Aquibium microcysteis: one gene and its partner. The protein of the gene in region 1 interacts with the protein of each later gene in a pairwise test. Links are inferred from orthologs where the notes say so. Each region holds a gene or a part of one and is shown in the gene's direction. Other genes may lie near its edges.

Region 1 (7,529 bases):
CGGCCTCGAGCCCCTCACCCGGGAAGTGGCACTGGCCGAGACGCTGGCACGTTCACCCACCATCCTCGAATGGGCAGCCGACGAGGAACACGCGGGAAAGAAGGCACGCGGTCTCACCGCACTCGAGCATTTTCGTTCAGCCTTCGCCGATGGGAGCTACTTCCTCGTCCACGCAGTCTCGGGAAACTACTACTACGGCGACGGCAGATCGGGCGCGCAGAATGGCCGTCCGCGCTACGCGCTGTCGCGCGAGAACGAAGCCGACGCCTGGTTCTACAAAACCCTCGCGCTCGGGCCGGGATGTCGTCTCAACGTCAACAACGACCGCGCGCTGGCCGTCACGAAAGTCTGGATCAACTGCGTCGTGCAGTCGCCCGACGGTCCGGTCGCCGTCATCGGTACCGGCCTCGACCTGTCGTCCTTCGTCGCTGACGTCGTGAACACGGGCCAGGAGGGCGTCGAGACGCTCTTCGTCGACGGCTCGGGAGCGATCCAGGCCGTACGGGATCGTGGCCAGATCGACTTCGCCAGTCTCACCAAGGAGGTCGCCGAGCGAAAGACGGTGTTCCAGCTTCTCGACCGGGCCGAGCACCGCTCCCGCCTCGCGACCATGATGGCCGATCTTCGGACCGGCCGCAGCGAGGCCGTCACCGCCTTCCTCGACATCGGCGGCCGCACCATGCTGGTCGGCGTGGGGCATCTCGACCGCCTGGGCTGGTTCAACGTCACCGTGATGGACGTCGATGCGATCGTCGGCCGGGGGCTGTTCGCCCCGCTCGGAGTACTGCTTGCGCTCGCCATCGTGGCGGCGGCCGTGCTGATCATGCTGCTCTTCAAGCGCAGCGTGCTCGATCGGCTCGAAGAGACCGAGGGTTCGCTGCAGCGCTTCCGGAGTGGGGAGTTCGCACGCCCCGTCGCGGCGCGTGACGCCGACGAGATCGACCGCCTGACCATCGCGCTCGACCGGATGGCGCGGGCGGTGCGCGAGAACACCGAGAGGCTCGAGGGCACCGTCCGCGAGCGCACCGAGGAACTGGAGCGCCTCGCCTTTCTGGACTCGATGACGGGAATCGCCAACCGCCGCGGTTTCGCCGCCACGTTCGGCGTCGAGCATGCCGCAGTGCGAGCAAAGGGCGAATCGATCGGTCTGCTTCTGCTGGACGTCGACCTGTTCAAGTCGATCAACGATTCACGTGGCCATCAGGCGGGCGACGAGGTCATCGTGGAAGTGGCGCGGCGGATAGCGACCGTCGTGGAGGACCGCACCTTGTGCGCGCGCTGGGGCGGCGACGAGTTCGTGGTTCTCGTCCGCGGCGGCGCCGATGCCGTCATGGAGACGGGCAGGCGTCTGCTGGACGCGCTGCGCGGTTCCGGCATCGTGCTTTCCGACGGGGCCGAGATCCGGGTCACCACCTCCATCGGCGGGCATGTGGTCGCGGCCGGCGACAATCTGTCTTCCGCGACCGCCAGGGCGGATGTCGCCCTGTACGAAGCAAAACGCGCCGGGCGCAACCGCATCGTGCTGCGCCCGGCCGAGGCGCTTCATCACGGCGACGGAACGGCGAAGGTCGCCTGATCCTCGGCGTCAGTCGTCTCCGTCGACCACCCGAAGCCGCAGCGAACCGGTCCGCGACGCCACCTCGGCCGGGGCGGTCGCCGCATCGGCCGGATGGTCGCCACCGAATTCCAGCGCCTCGATCTTCTGGCTGCGCTTCGTCACCTTCTCCGTCGACGTCAGGATCTGCTCGACGTCGCGCTGGGTCATCGCGAAATGGCCCTGCAGCTTGCGCACCCGCTCGTCGAGGCGGCCCACGTCCTCCATCAGGCGGATCACCTCGCCCTGGATCAGGTGCGCCTGCTCGCGCATCCGTGCGTCCTTCAGCACCGCCTGGATCACCTGGATCGACAGCATCAGCAGCGAGGGCGAAACGATGACGATCCGGGCACGATGGGCGCGCTGCACCAGTGCCTCGTACTTCTCGTGAATATCGGCGAAGATCGATTCCGACGGCACGAACATGAAGGCCGTCTCCTGCGTCTCGCCGCTGATCAGGTACTTCTCGGCGATCGCCTTGATGTGGACCTCGATGTCGCGGCGAAAGGCCTGGGCTGCCGCCTTCTGCCCCTCGACCCCGTCGCCTTCTGCCGCGGCGCGGATCGCGTTCCAGGCCTCCAGCGGAAACTTGGCGTCGATCACCAGCGCCGGCGCGCCGTTCGGCATCCGCACCAGGCAGTCGGGCCGGTTGCCGTTCGACAGCGTCGCCTGGAACTCGTAACCGCCGTGCGGCAGCCCGTCGGCGACGATCGCCTCCATCCGCGACTGTCCGAAGGCCCCCCGTGTCTGCTTGTTCGACAGGATATGCTGCAGCTGCACCACCTGGCCGGCCAGCGTCTGGATATTGCCTTGCGCGGTGTCGATGACGGCGAGCCGCTCCTGCAGCTTCGCCAGACTCTCATGCGTCGATCTCGTCTGCTCGGTCATGGTCTGGCCGAGCCGCCCGGTCATCGTGTCGAGCCGCTCCGAGATCGCCCTGTTCAGCTCGTTCTGCCGCGAGCCGAACACCTCCGCGATGGTCGCCATGCGCCCCTGCATTTCCGACTGCACCCGCGTCAGTTCCGCCAGTCTTGCCTGCGCCTCCCGCGCCGCCTGCGCGGCGTCTTCGGCCGCTTGCGCCCGCAAGCGCGCCATCCGCCGCAACCCGAGCGCCAGCCACGCGAACATCAGCACCACCAGCGCTGCGGTACCGGCCAGCGCGTGTCCAGGCGTCACGGTCGTGGCGCCGATCTGGCCGAGCGGGGCCGAGAGAAAGGTGGGAAAATCCGTCATCGTCGAGCCCTATGCGATTCGTGGGTCGACCATAAGATCAAAACATGAACGGAAACCGCACGCGCGGTTGACGCTCTCGCGACCAGCGATTACCTGAAGGCCATGCCGATCAAGCCTCTCGTCATCCTGCCCGACCCGATCCTGCGCGAGGTCTCCCGTCCCGTCGAACGGGTGGACGGCGACGTCGCCCGTCTGGCCGACGACATGCTGGAGACGATGTATGACGCGCCCGGCATCGGTCTGGCTGCGATCCAGGTCGGCGTGCCGCTGCGCATGCTCGTGGTCGACCTGTCCAAGGAAGGCGAGGAGCGCGACCCGCACGTCGTGATCAATCCGCAGATCCTGTCCTCTTCGGATGCCCGCAACGTCCACGAAGAAGGGTGCCTGTCGATCCCCGACTACTATGCCGAGGTCGAGCGGCCGGCCACGATCCGCCTGCGCTATCTCGACCGGCAAGGCGCCGAGCGGGAGATGGAAGCGGACGGCCTGATGGCGACCTGCCTGCAGCACGAGATCGACCACCTGAACGGCATTCTCTTTATCGACCACATCTCGCGCCTGAAGCGCGACATGGTGGTGCGCAAGTTCAAGAAGCTGGCGAGGGACAAGGCGGGCCCCCTGGTGGGGTGATAGCGCGATCCGCCATGATCGCCGCCATCTGTCGCGTCCACGACGCGACGCTCGCCACCCGCAACGTGCGGGATTTCGAAGGAATCGACCTCGCGCTGGTAAATCCCTTCGAAGCGGGCGGGTAAAGCCGCACCCAGAGCCTATCCGGAACCCGACATGTACATCCCCCCGCATTTCCAGGAGATCGATCCCCACGAGATCCGGGCCGTCATCGAGACGGCACCGCTGGCCTGCGTCGTCGCGCAGACGACGGAGGGGCTTGTCGCCAATCACATCCCGATGCTGTCCGCTCCCGACGGCACGCTGATCGGGCACGTGGCGCTCGCCAACGACATGCACCGGCTGGTCGCCGACGGGCAGGAGGTGCTGGCGATCTTCCGCGCTGCCGACGCCTACGTTTCGCCGAACTTCTATCCGTCGAAGCCGGAACATCACCGCCACGTCCCCACCTGGAACTATCAGGTCGTCCACGTCTACGGCACCATCGCCTTCCGGCACGACGAGCAGGCCAAGCGCGCGGTGGTCGGGCTTCTGACGCGGACCCATGAGCGGCGGCTGAACGGGGCAGGCGCCTGGCGGATGGCCGACGCGCCGGCGGACTACATGACGCAGATGCTCGGCAGCATCGTCGCGTTCCGAATCGAGGTGACGCGGGTGCTCGCCAAGTCGAAGCTCAGCCAGAACCGCGAGGAGCGCGATTATTCCGGCGCCGTCGCGGGCATCAGGGCGTCGGGCCACGAGGACGTTGCCTCGGCCATGGAGCGGAGGCTGCGGAAATAGCTCGCGCATGCGGGAAAGCGTCCTTGGCCCGTCGTGTCGGCATGGCAGCGGTCGCTTTCGCAATGCCAGGTGACTTGACCTCGCCGTCGTAAACCCGTTTGAAGCGGGGCATGAGCGTCCGACAGGCGCTCGGCCTTCGAGCCGCTCGCCACAGCTCCGGACCGCCGTCATGCCGCTTCGCATCGTCTTCATGGGCACGCCCGACTTCTCCGTCGCCACGCTGCGGACCATCGTCCAGGCCGGGCACGAGGTCGTGGCCGTCTATACGCAGCCGCCGCGCGCCGCCGGCCGCCGCGGACTGGAACTGACGAAGTCGCCCGTCCACGTCGAGGCCGAACGGCTCGGACTGGAGGTCCGCACCCCGAAGAGCCTGAAGGGAGAGCCCGAGCAGGAGGCGTTCAGCGCCCTGCGGGCGGACGTCGCCGTGGTCGTTGCCTACGGCCTCCTTCTTCCGCGCCCCATCCTGGAGGCGCCGCGCCTCGGCTGCTTCAACGGCCACGCTTCCGCGCTGCCGCGCTGGCGGGGCGCGGCTCCCATCCAGCGCGCCATCATGGCAGGCGACGAGGCAACCGCGATGATGATCATGAAGATGGAGGAGGGCCTCGACACGGGCCCGGTTGCACTGTCCCGCATGGTACCGATCGGTGCGGACATGACAGCCGGCGACCTGCACGACCTGTTGATGGAGGAGGGCGCCGGCCTGATGGTCGAGGCTCTGGCCGCCCTCGAAGCCGGAGCGCTCGTGCTCTCACCGCAGCCCGCCGATGGCGTCACCTATGCCCGCAAGATCGACAAGTCGGAGACGCGCGTGGACTGGGGCCTTCCCGCGGCGCGCGTCGACCGCCACATCCGCGGCCTCTCTCCCTTTCCGGGCGCCTGGTGCGAGGTGAGGATCGGCGGCAAGGCCGAGCGGCTGAAGCTGCTCCGCTCCGTGCTCGCGGAAGGGACCGGCTCACCCGGTGCCATCCTCGACGACCGCCTGACGGTCGCCTGCGGCGCTGGCGCGGTACGCCTCGTCGAGGTCCAGCGTGCCGGGGGCCGGCCGCTCGCGGCGGGCGAGTTCCTCCGTGGCGCAAAGCTCGTTCCGGGAGACCACCTGACATGAGCGCTTCCGTCATCCGGCCGGCCGGACAGGAACACCGCGCCGCGACCCGCGCCGTCGACGAACGCGCGGCGGGTTTCGAACGCGACAGGCAGGGCGAGGCACTGCAGGCGTTCGCCTTCGGCGACGCGCCGCGGACCGGCCGGCTCGTCTGTCCCCGCGCCTTCGCGAGCCTCTGATGCCGCGCTACCGGCTCGACATCGAGTACGACGGCGCGGGATATGCCGGCTGGCAGCGCCAGGCCGGCCAGCATTCCGTGCAGGCGGCGATCGAGCAGGCCATCCGCGCCTTCTGCGGCGAGGATCTGACCCTGCGCGGGGCTGGCCGCACCGACGCCGGCGTCCATGCGACCGGCCAGGTCGCGCATGTCGACCTGGCGAAGGCCTGGCCTGGCGACACGGTACGCGATGCCGTCAATGCCCATCTGCAGCTGGCCGGCGAACGCGTGGCGATCATCCGTGCGACAGAGGTCGCCGACGCTTTCGACGCCCGTTTCTCCGCCACCGCGCGGCACTATCTCTACCGGATCGTCAACCGGCGCGCGCCGCTGGCGCTGGAGCGGGGTCATGCCTGGTGGGTGGCGAAGCGGCTCGACGCACCGGCGATGCATGCCGCCGCGCAACTTCTGCTCGGCCGGCACGACTTCACCACCTTCCGCTCGGTCCAGTGCCAGGCGAACAGTCCGCTGCGCACGCTGGCCCGCTTCGACGTCGAGCAGGCCGGCGATGCGATCGAGATCCGCGCCTCCGCACGGTCCTTCCTGCACAATCAGGTGCGCTCCATGGTCGGCTCGCTGAAGCGGGTCGGCGAAGGCGCCTGGACACCCGCCGACATGCGCGCCGCACTCGACGCCCGCGACCGCCGCGCCTGCGGCCCCGTCGCGCCACCGGACGGATTGTATCTGGTGGGGGTGGAGTACGCGGAAGTCGCGGGCGATGGTGAGTTGGCAATGGGCAGTCGGCAGTCGGCAGTAGGCAGTCGGCAGTAGGCAGTAGGCAGTAGGGAGTAGGGAGTAGGGAGTAGGGCAGACGGATAGTTCCTAACCGACTTGACACGGCGCGTCGCATCGATCCCTTTTTCCGACTGCCGACTGCCGACTGCCGACTGCCGACTGCCGACTGCCGACTGCCGACTGCCGACTGCCGACTGCCGACTGCCGACTGCCGACCGCCTACCCCGCCAGCCCCAGCAGATCCTGCATCCCGAACAGCACGAACAGCGACATTCCCACCATCGCGGCGAAGACCCCGGTCGCGACCGCGGCGCCCTTGCCGATGGCGATGTTGGTCAGGCGCCAGGAGAAGACCAGCGTCAGGAAGAAGAGCCCGAGCGAGACGAGCGCCGACAGGTCGGCGGCGTCCGGCATGGCGAGGCGCAGGATGCTCGGCGGCAGCATGATCCACACCACGATCGCGGTGGCCCAGTTGGATGCCACGACGTAGGGGACGTACCGGTCGCCGATGCCCGCGCGTCTGGCGGCCAATGCCAGCGCCACGAGCGGCAGGATCCACGACGAGAGGTCGATGACGGCGAGCCGGAGGATGAGCGACAGCCGCCCCGGACCGTCCGGATCGAGAGCAGCCATCCCGTTGGCGATCGACACCCAGCCGGCGAACAGCGCCGGCAGCGCCACCACGATGGCGAAGAACGAGGTCCAGAAACCGTCGGCCGACAGGTCGAGCATGCGCAGGCCGTCGGCGCGACCGAGCATCATGCGCCAGGCACCGGTGAGCTGCACGTGGATCTGCTCGGCGGACGGCACGGCTCAGCTCCCCGCAAACCAGTCCGCAAGAAACCGCTCGTAGATGGCCGTCAGCGTCTCCAGATCGGCAAGCGCGACGCGCTCGTCCACCATGTGCATGGTCTGGCCGACGAGGCCGAACTCCACCACGGGGCAGAAATCCTTGATGAACCGGGCGTCGGACGTGCCGCCCGAGGTCGACAGGCCTGGCCGGCGGCCGGTGACGGCTTCGATCGACGAACCCAGCGTCCCGATCAGCCGGTCGTCGCGGGTGAGGAACACGTGGCTCGGCCGCACGCCCCAGTCGATGTCGTAGGCGGCGGGCGCATCGCGACCGGGCCGCAGCCGCCGCCGTGCTACCGCCCGGTCGAGCCGGTTGTGGATCTCGGCCTGGATCGTCTCGACCGTCCAGAGGTCGTTGAAGCGCACGTTGAAGGTCAGCGTCGCGC
Region 2 (7,384 bases), 1.2 Mb from region 1 along the record:
GCTTTCCCGGGAGCGGCCGAACGGGTGCGTCCGTGCCTCAGAGAACGTCGGCCGGCACCTCTCCCCACCGGTTCGGACGCTTCTGCGATGGGATCAGCGCAAAGACCAGGATGATCAGGCTGCCGACGCTCGGGATCAGCCCGAGCAGCACGAACCAGCCCGAAAGGCCGACATCATGGATGCGCCGCACCGTGACGGCGACCGACGGCAGGACCAGCGCCAGCACGGCGAGCGGCGCCAGGATCGCAAGCGCGATCGGCTCGTCGCGGTCCAGATTCCCGACGGAGGCGTCGAGGATGAGGGCGGCGAGCGCGACGGCCAGCACGGCAAGCACGGAAAAGAGCACGAAGCCCCAGTATTCCCTTCGGGTCGCGCGGCCCCGGAAGCGGACGTAGCCGGCGGTCACGCAGGACCGGAAATGGCCGAAGAGCGAGAGCGGCCGGGCACCGGCGAGAGGCGCTCCGGGAGCCGGCGCGGCCGCGACCGACGGCACTGCGCGGGTCGGCGCGGCTTCGACCGGAGGAACGGCGCCGGCCGGCCGTGCCTGACGCCCGGCGACCGCCTGTGTCGGCCCCGCGGCAGCGGGGGCCGCCGGTACGGCGGTCTGCGGCGCGGCGGCGATGCCGCCCTGCGGCACGATGGCGCCGGCGCGGTTGCCCGATGGCGTGAAGGCGATGCGCATGCCCTTCTGCGGCGAAAAGCCTGCCGGCAGGTCGGCGCGGTCGAAATGGTAGCGGTTGCCGTCGTCGCCGCTTGCGAAGCCGATGCCGCGCTCGGCGTCGAAATAGAGAACGTCCCCCTTCACCGGCCCCTCGTCCGCTGCCTGATCCTCGGGCGAGGATCGGGCGCGAGGCGGGTCCTGTCAATCGCGGCCGCCGTTCAGACGAAGCCGATGAAGCGCCCGGCGACGAGAATGGCCGGCCACAGCATCAGCGAGAGGGCCGCCGACAGACGCTCGGCGCCGGAGAAGCCCTCGCGCTGTGTCGCGGCGCGGCGGCGACCGGCGCGCAGGATCATCGCGAGGTTGAGCCCGGGCAGGGCGATCAGCGCGAGCTTGACCTGGAAGGCGGGGTTGAAGGCGTATTCGCTGGCCCGGATCGAAAACAGCGCCAGCCCCGTCGCGACCGCGCCGGCAAAGGCTGCGAGCGCCAGCGGCCGCAGCGCGGCGACGAAGAGCCGGCCGTCGAAGCGGGAGAAGAAGCCTAAAATGCGCAGATCCATCAGCCCTGCTGTCGACACGAGAACGCCGAGCGACAGGATATGCAGCGCGTTCACCAGCGGGTAGGCGACGAAGGAGGCGCGCAATGCGGCGGCAGGCGCGAGCACTTCGATCGCTCGGAGCAGGTCCAGGAGCGGCGTGGTGTCCACGGCGGCCGGCGCAGCGTCGGCCGAGCCGCCGTCAGGACGGCGCGCGGGAGGGGTAGACGTCGAAGGTCCGTCCTCCGACGATGACGCGCACCGCCTTCATGCGGTTCTCGCCCGCGTCCTGCGAACGGTTGCCGATCGCGGTGACCTCGTCGCCCACGTGCGCGACCTCTTCGGTGAAGCCGGCGGCGGTGGTACGCGACGGCGGCGCCAGTTCCACGCGCCAGATCGTGCCGTCGACGTCGACATCGATCGTGGCGTGCGGATTGCCGATGGAGATCCCGGCGATGACGCCTTTCAGCTGGAACAAGCCGTCCTGCGTCCACGACCAGCCGTGATGGGCCAGCGCGACCGCGGGCGTGAGCAGCGCGACCGTCATGGCGGCCGCGAAGCCGCGAAAGCGTCGAGACGACATCCCGATCATCGGCGTTCCTTCCAGCTGGTCTCCGTCGATCCTGAACATGGGGCGCTCGTCCGCAGCGTCAAATCACGCCGGGTTGATGATGGGATCGACCACCCGCCGCGGCCGCCGGTTTGCAACTCGCCCGTGGCATCGCTAGATCGGCCGGATTCGGGTGCGATGCGCTCGGGCGGCGGCAGGGAGCCTTCAGACATGATTTCACGTGAGTCGGCCTCGGCACGGATAGAGCGGCTGAGGCAGGCGACCTCGGAGCGCCTGACGCTGCTGGCCTTCAACGCGCCATCGGCCTTTCGCTTCGCCCGCCGCCGTCTGGATGCCCGCACCGCACTGCGGGGCCGTCACGAGCCCTGGCGGCGCTTCGCGGTGGTATCGATCGCCCTCATCGCGCTGGCGGCCGCCTATTTCGATCCCGTCTTCGCTGCGCTGCCGCGCGAGTGGCGCAGCCCCGCCTACGGGTTTGGCCGCATGATCACCGATTTCGGGCTGTCCGGGCCCTATCTGATCCCGCTCGCACTCTTCCTGGTGTGGACCGCGACGGTGGACTGGCCGGCCTTTTCCCGCCGCGCGCGCCTCCATCTGTTCAACGCCACGGCCGCCGCCTGGTATGCGTTTCTCTCGATCGCCGGGTCCGGCCTGCTGACGACGGTGCTGAAACAGATGTTCGGCCGCGCAAGGCCGAAGCTCGCCGGCGAACTCGGCGCCTTCCACTTCGATCCCTTCACCCTCGACGCAGCCTATCTCAGCTTCCCGTCGGGCCATGCCACCACCGTGGGGGCGGTCTGCTTCTGCGCGGCGATCCTGTTTCCGCGCCTGCGGCTGGCCGCGATCCTGGCCGCCCTGTGGTTCGGCTTTTCGCGCATCGTCGTCGGCGCGCACCATCCGAGCGACGTGGTGGCCGGCCTCCTGATCGGCGGCTGGTTTTCCTACTGGGTGGCGATCCGCTTCGGCAAGGCGGGTCTGGTGTTCCTCCTGCCCGAGGGGAGGCTGCCGCTGCGGCGACGTTCGTTCCACCTCCTGCCCCTGGCCGCACACCGCGCCTTCCGGCACATCGTCCACCGGACCGAGATGCAGGCGCATCGCATCGCAGGCAAGCGATACGACATGGTCTGATTGACTTTGCGGTACGGTTGTGGCTATGAGCGGCACGTTCTGCGGAGCATGACATGCGCGGCCTGACCATGGCTTTCCTTTCCTTCGGCACGACCGGCTTCCTCGCCGGCTTCGGCCGCATGGGCGCGCGCGTCTCCTCCCCGAAAACCCCGGCCAAAACGACGACCGCCACGGTCTGACCACCTCGGCCTGCTCGCCCCTCTCCCGGGTCCGGCCCGGGGAGAAACCCGCCGCGGCCAGCGGGTTCACCAATCCAGGCGAGAGGAGAGGGACAGGAGTTTCCAAGATGGGTTTCAAGATCGCAGTCGCCGGTGCGACCGGCAATGTCGGGCGCGAGATGCTCAACATTCTCGACGAGCGCGGCTTTCCAGCGGACGAGATCGTCGCGCTGGCCTCCCGCCGTTCGGTCGGCACGGAGGTGTCCTACGGCGACAGGACGCTGAAGGTGAAGGACCTCGCCACCTACGACTTCTCCGACACCGACATCTGCCTGATGTCGGCCGGCGGCGCGGTCTCGAAGGAGTATTCGCCGAAGATCGGCCGCCAGGGCTGCGTCGTTATCGATAACTCCAGTGCCTGGCGATACGATCAGGACGTGCCGCTGATCGTGCCGGAAGTGAACCCGGACGCCATCACCGGCTTCACCCGGAAGAACATCATCGCCAATCCGAACTGCTCGACCGCCCAGATGCTCGTCGCGCTGAAGCCGCTGCACGACGCCGCCACCATCACCCGCGTCGTCGTGGCCACCTACCAGTCGGTCTCGGGCGCGGGCAAGGACGGCATGGACGAACTGTTCACGCAGACCCGAGCGGTCTACGTGGCCGACCCGGTGGAAAACAAGAAGTTCACCAAGCGCATCGCGTTCAACGTCATCCCCCACATCGACGTCTTCATGGAGGACGGCTACACCAAGGAAGAGTGGAAGATGATGGCCGAGACGAAGAAGATGCTCGACCCGAAGATCAAGCTCACCGCGACCTGCGTGCGCGTGCCGGTGTTCATCGGCCACTCGGAGGCCGTCAACGTCGAGTTCGAGAAGCCGATCTCCGCCGATCAGGCGCGTGACATCCTGCGCGAGGCGCCCGGCTGCCAGGTGATCGACAAGCATGAGGACGGCGGCTACATCACCCCGCTCGAATCGGCCGGCGAGGACGCGACATACATCTCGCGCATCCGCGAGGACATCACCGTCGAGAACGGCTTGTCGCTGTGGATCGTCTCCGACAATCTGCGCAAGGGTGCTGCCCTCAACGCGGTCCAGATCGCCGAACTGCTGGTCGCGCGCGGCCTGATCCAGCCGAAGAAGAAGGCGGCCTGAGCCGCCAGCCCCCCGCAGGAATGCCTCTCCCCCGTCGTTCGCGAGGGGGAGGGCGTACGGCGGACGCTATTGGCACAGACGGTAGCCCCCGCGGCGCCCGGCCATGTCGAGATGCAGGTGGTCGTCGTGGAAGGCGTCCGACCCGGGTCCGAGCACGGTGGTGAAGTGCAGGCAGGCGCCGGCCTGCACCGCGCGCTGGAACGCCTCCTCGATGTCGCCCTTGCCCTGGCGGGGCACGATCGCGAGCGGTTCGTGGCCCTCGAACGTGAAGCGCGCGATATCGACGGCGTTTCCTTTCGCGTGCTCCGAAATCTTCGCGCCCGGCTGACCGTTGCGGCCGCGGCAGACATAGGTCGAGGCATGCGTGATGCCCGATAGCGTCACTTCGTCACCGAGCGCGCGGGCGGAAGGCTGGACGACGTCACGCACCCAGCGCGCGGTGGCGAGGGCAGCGGGACATGTGAGCTGCGTGTCGGGCTCGAGCGTCACACCCGGCGCCGGTTCGGGCAAGTCGTAGGGCTGCGGCACGCCGCAGCCGCCCTCCCCCTCCACGGGATCGAGCCGCATGAAGACGGCGCCCAGCCGGGTGAGTTCGGCCTCGCAGGCGGCGATCTCGGCCTCCGGCAACGGCTCCGGCGGTGGCGCATCGGCGATCGGGTCGGGCTTTTTTTCGGGAGGGGCCGGCGCCTCGTCGTCCTTCGCACGATCCGGATCGGCCGGAGCGCCCGAGCCGTCGCTCCGGCCCGATGGGCGCGGGTCGGCGCTCCCGTCCGGCTCTGCCGGCGATGCCGCAGCATCCGTCCGCGGCGGCGCGACCGGCAGCGGCGCTTCGTCCGGCAGATCGACCGCGGCCGCCAGCAGGACGACGGCGGGAAGAAGGATGAGCCGTCGCGGAAACCTCATGGCCGTCGCCCCTCGAACTGCTGGACGACCCTAACGCGCGGCGCCGACATTGGCTCCCCCCTGGGCGCCCGGCCGAGGACAGCGCGTGCGGAGCTCAGAAGCCGAAGAAGGTGCTGCCGATCCAGTAGGACGCGATCACGAGCAGCAGCGGCAGCGACAGGTCGACGATCCTGCGACCGAAACCCTTCAGCGGCCTTTCCGGCGGCGGGGCCGACCTTGCGGGTTCCCAGCCGATGTTCTTGGTCATGCGACGGTCTCCTCCGACGATCCCCGGCCTGACCGCCGACCTTGCGGCATGAGGATTAACCATTGCTTGTCGCAAAGGGCCGGAAGTCTCGGGATCGCGTCACTATTTCCGCCGGGGAGCGGGCATTGTGCGGACTGGCGGGCGCGGCCGGGCTGCCCGCCTTCCCTCTCCGCCGCTCAGGTGCCGATGTCGTCGTCCGAGCGGCGCTTGTGGGCTGCCAGCGCCATCAGCCGGCGGTCACGCCAGACCTGGCGCTCCGCCAGCCGGTCGGCCGGCAGCTTCGCGCGACGATCGGCCTCGACCGTCTCCAGCACGGGACCGGCCCAGTCCACCCGGCGCTGCATCTGGTGGAACATGGTCTCGTAGATGCCCTGGTAGCGCGCGACATAGTCGCGGACGCCGGCCGGCGCGTTGAGGTCGATGGTCTCGAAGGGTCCCATGAAGGACCAGCGCAGGGCGAGCCCGTCGCGGATACCGATATCGACGTCCTCGATGCTGGCGTAACCGTCGGCGACGAGCCGGAAGGCCTCTTCGAGCAGCGCGCCCTGCAGCCGGTTCATGATGAAGCCGTCGAGCTCGCGCTTCATCACCAGAGGCGCGTGTCCGGCGGCCACGAGCAGCGCGCGCGTGCGCTCGACCGTCTCGGGCGAGGTCCAGGGTGCAGGCACCACCTCCGCCGCCGGGATGAGATAGGGCGGGTTGAGCGGATGGACGACGAGGCAGCGGTGGCGCCCGGCGAGATGCTCGGTGAAGCTCGAGGGGAGAAGCGCGGAGGTGGAACTCGCAATCACGGCATCCGCGCCTGCCAGGCCGTCGATCAGCGAGAACACCTCGCGCTTGACGTCCCGTTTTTCGGGCGTGTTCTCCTGGACATGGACGGCGCCGGCCAAGGCCTCGCCGATGTCTGCGGTGACGGAGATCCGTGCCAGCACCGCCTCGGGCGACTGCCCGCGCAGGAGGTCGTTGGCCTCGAGGTCGCCGAGCACGCCCTCGATGAAGCCGCGGGCGCCCTCCGTCGCCGCCGCGACCTGATCCCACATCGCCACCTCGTTGCCCGCCCGCGCGAAACTGATCGCCCATGCGCGCCCGATGAAGCCGCTGCCGATGATTGCAACCTTTGCCATGAATGTCCTCCTGAGGAGCCTCCGGTTATCGCAGGCGAGCGGTGCTGTCGACGGGGAACGGCAAGGGCGCGGCGAATCCATGGTCGTGATGGAAGCGCCCGGGCGGCGGCCGGAGGGATCGCGGCGCGAGCGTCGCAAGGCTGCGGTCGCTGCACGCGGTCGACGTCTGCCGCCCCTTTCGTTGCCTTGCGGCAACCATGGCGATATGGGTGCGCCGGAACCGACCGTTCAGGACCCGTTCGCAGGAGTTTCCGATGCTGGGCGCCGTCGCGAAGGCAGTCGTCGATGCACTGGCCGCAGATCCCGATCGCCCGGTCGTCTCCGGCGAGGCGGAACTGAGCGCAGGCGGGCTGCTGGCCGGGTCGGCCGGCTTCGCCAACGCTCTGAAGGCTCACGGCTGCGGACAGGACAGCCGTGTCGTTCTCTACCTGCAGTCGAATGTCGACCTGCTCGCCGGACTGATCGGCAGCTGGATGGTCGGCGCCTGCGTGCTGATGATGGACTTCCGGACGCCCGGTACCCAGCGATCGGCCGTCGCCAGGCGGATCGGCGCGACGCTCTCCGTCGAGGGACGGCGCATGCCGAAGACGCCCGATGATTATCCGTGGGTCCCCTTCGACGAGACGTGGCGCCGACCCGCACCCTGGATGGACTTCGCCGCCGTCGTGAACCCGCAGAACTCGTTCGCGCTTTGCGCACTCTCGTCGGGGACGACCGGATCGCCGAAGATCTACCTGCAGAGCCATGCGATGGTCATGGGACGGATGGGACACGGGATAGAGCCGCTCAGATGGCCGGAGGATCTGCTCCTCGCGCCGATGAGCCTCTCGATCTCGGCGACACGCGTGCGGGTGCTGAACTACCTGATCGGCGGCGGGCGTATCCACTTCACG

The links. Proteins that work in one complex are often made in the same cells at the same time.
Region 2: the proteins of def (region 1) and IAI54_RS17600 interact in binary tests that used the Escherichia coli proteins (3 or more experiments, as listed by UniProt). The link is inferred for Aquibium microcysteis from one-to-one orthologs.

The regions. Positions count from the first base shown.
Region 1 is NZ_CP061080.1:4,948,565-4,956,093, forward strand. Bases 1,766-4,693 are described here. They hold def (peptide deformylase), read left to right. Parts: upstream 1,766-2,929; coding sequence 2,930-3,457; downstream 3,458-4,693. Other genes in these bases: IAI54_RS23355 (DNA recombination protein RmuC), read right to left, coding at 1,766-2,827; IAI54_RS23370 (FMN-binding negative transcriptional regulator), read left to right, coding at 3,614-4,237; fmt (methionyl-tRNA formyltransferase), read left to right, coding at 4,407-4,693. Also shown: IAI54_RS23350 (diguanylate cyclase domain-containing protein), read left to right, coding at 1-1,576; more of IAI54_RS23355, read right to left, coding at 1,586-1,765; more of fmt, read left to right, coding at 4,694-5,342; IAI54_RS23380 (hypothetical protein), read left to right, coding at 5,339-5,518; tRNA pseudouridine(38-40) synthase TruA, read left to right, coding at 5,518-6,327; IAI54_RS23390 (transporter), read right to left, coding at 6,511-7,101; dapE (succinyl-diaminopimelate desuccinylase), read right to left, coding at 7,105-7,529. UniProt on the Escherichia coli protein: Removes the formyl group from the N-terminal Met of newly synthesized proteins. Requires at least a dipeptide for an efficient rate of reaction. N-terminal L-methionine is a prerequisite for activity but the enzyme has broad specificity at other positions.
Region 2 is NZ_CP061080.1:3,778,107-3,785,490, forward strand. What follows is about bases 2,417-5,199. They hold IAI54_RS17600 (aspartate-semialdehyde dehydrogenase), read left to right. Parts: upstream 2,417-3,182; coding sequence 3,183-4,217; downstream 4,218-5,199. Other genes in these bases: IAI54_RS17595 (phosphatase PAP2 family protein), read left to right, coding at 2,417-2,896; IAI54_RS29160 (hypothetical protein), read left to right, coding at 2,950-3,075; IAI54_RS17605 (extensin-like domain-containing protein), read right to left, coding at 4,284-5,120. Also shown: IAI54_RS17580 (DUF805 domain-containing protein), read right to left, coding at 38-805; IAI54_RS17585 (hypothetical protein), read right to left, coding at 880-1,368; IAI54_RS17590 (DUF6152 family protein), read right to left, coding at 1,400-1,744; more of IAI54_RS17595, read left to right, coding at 1,979-2,416; IAI54_RS17610 (hypothetical protein), read right to left, coding at 5,215-5,367; IAI54_RS17615 (3-hydroxyacyl-CoA dehydrogenase), read right to left, coding at 5,544-6,491.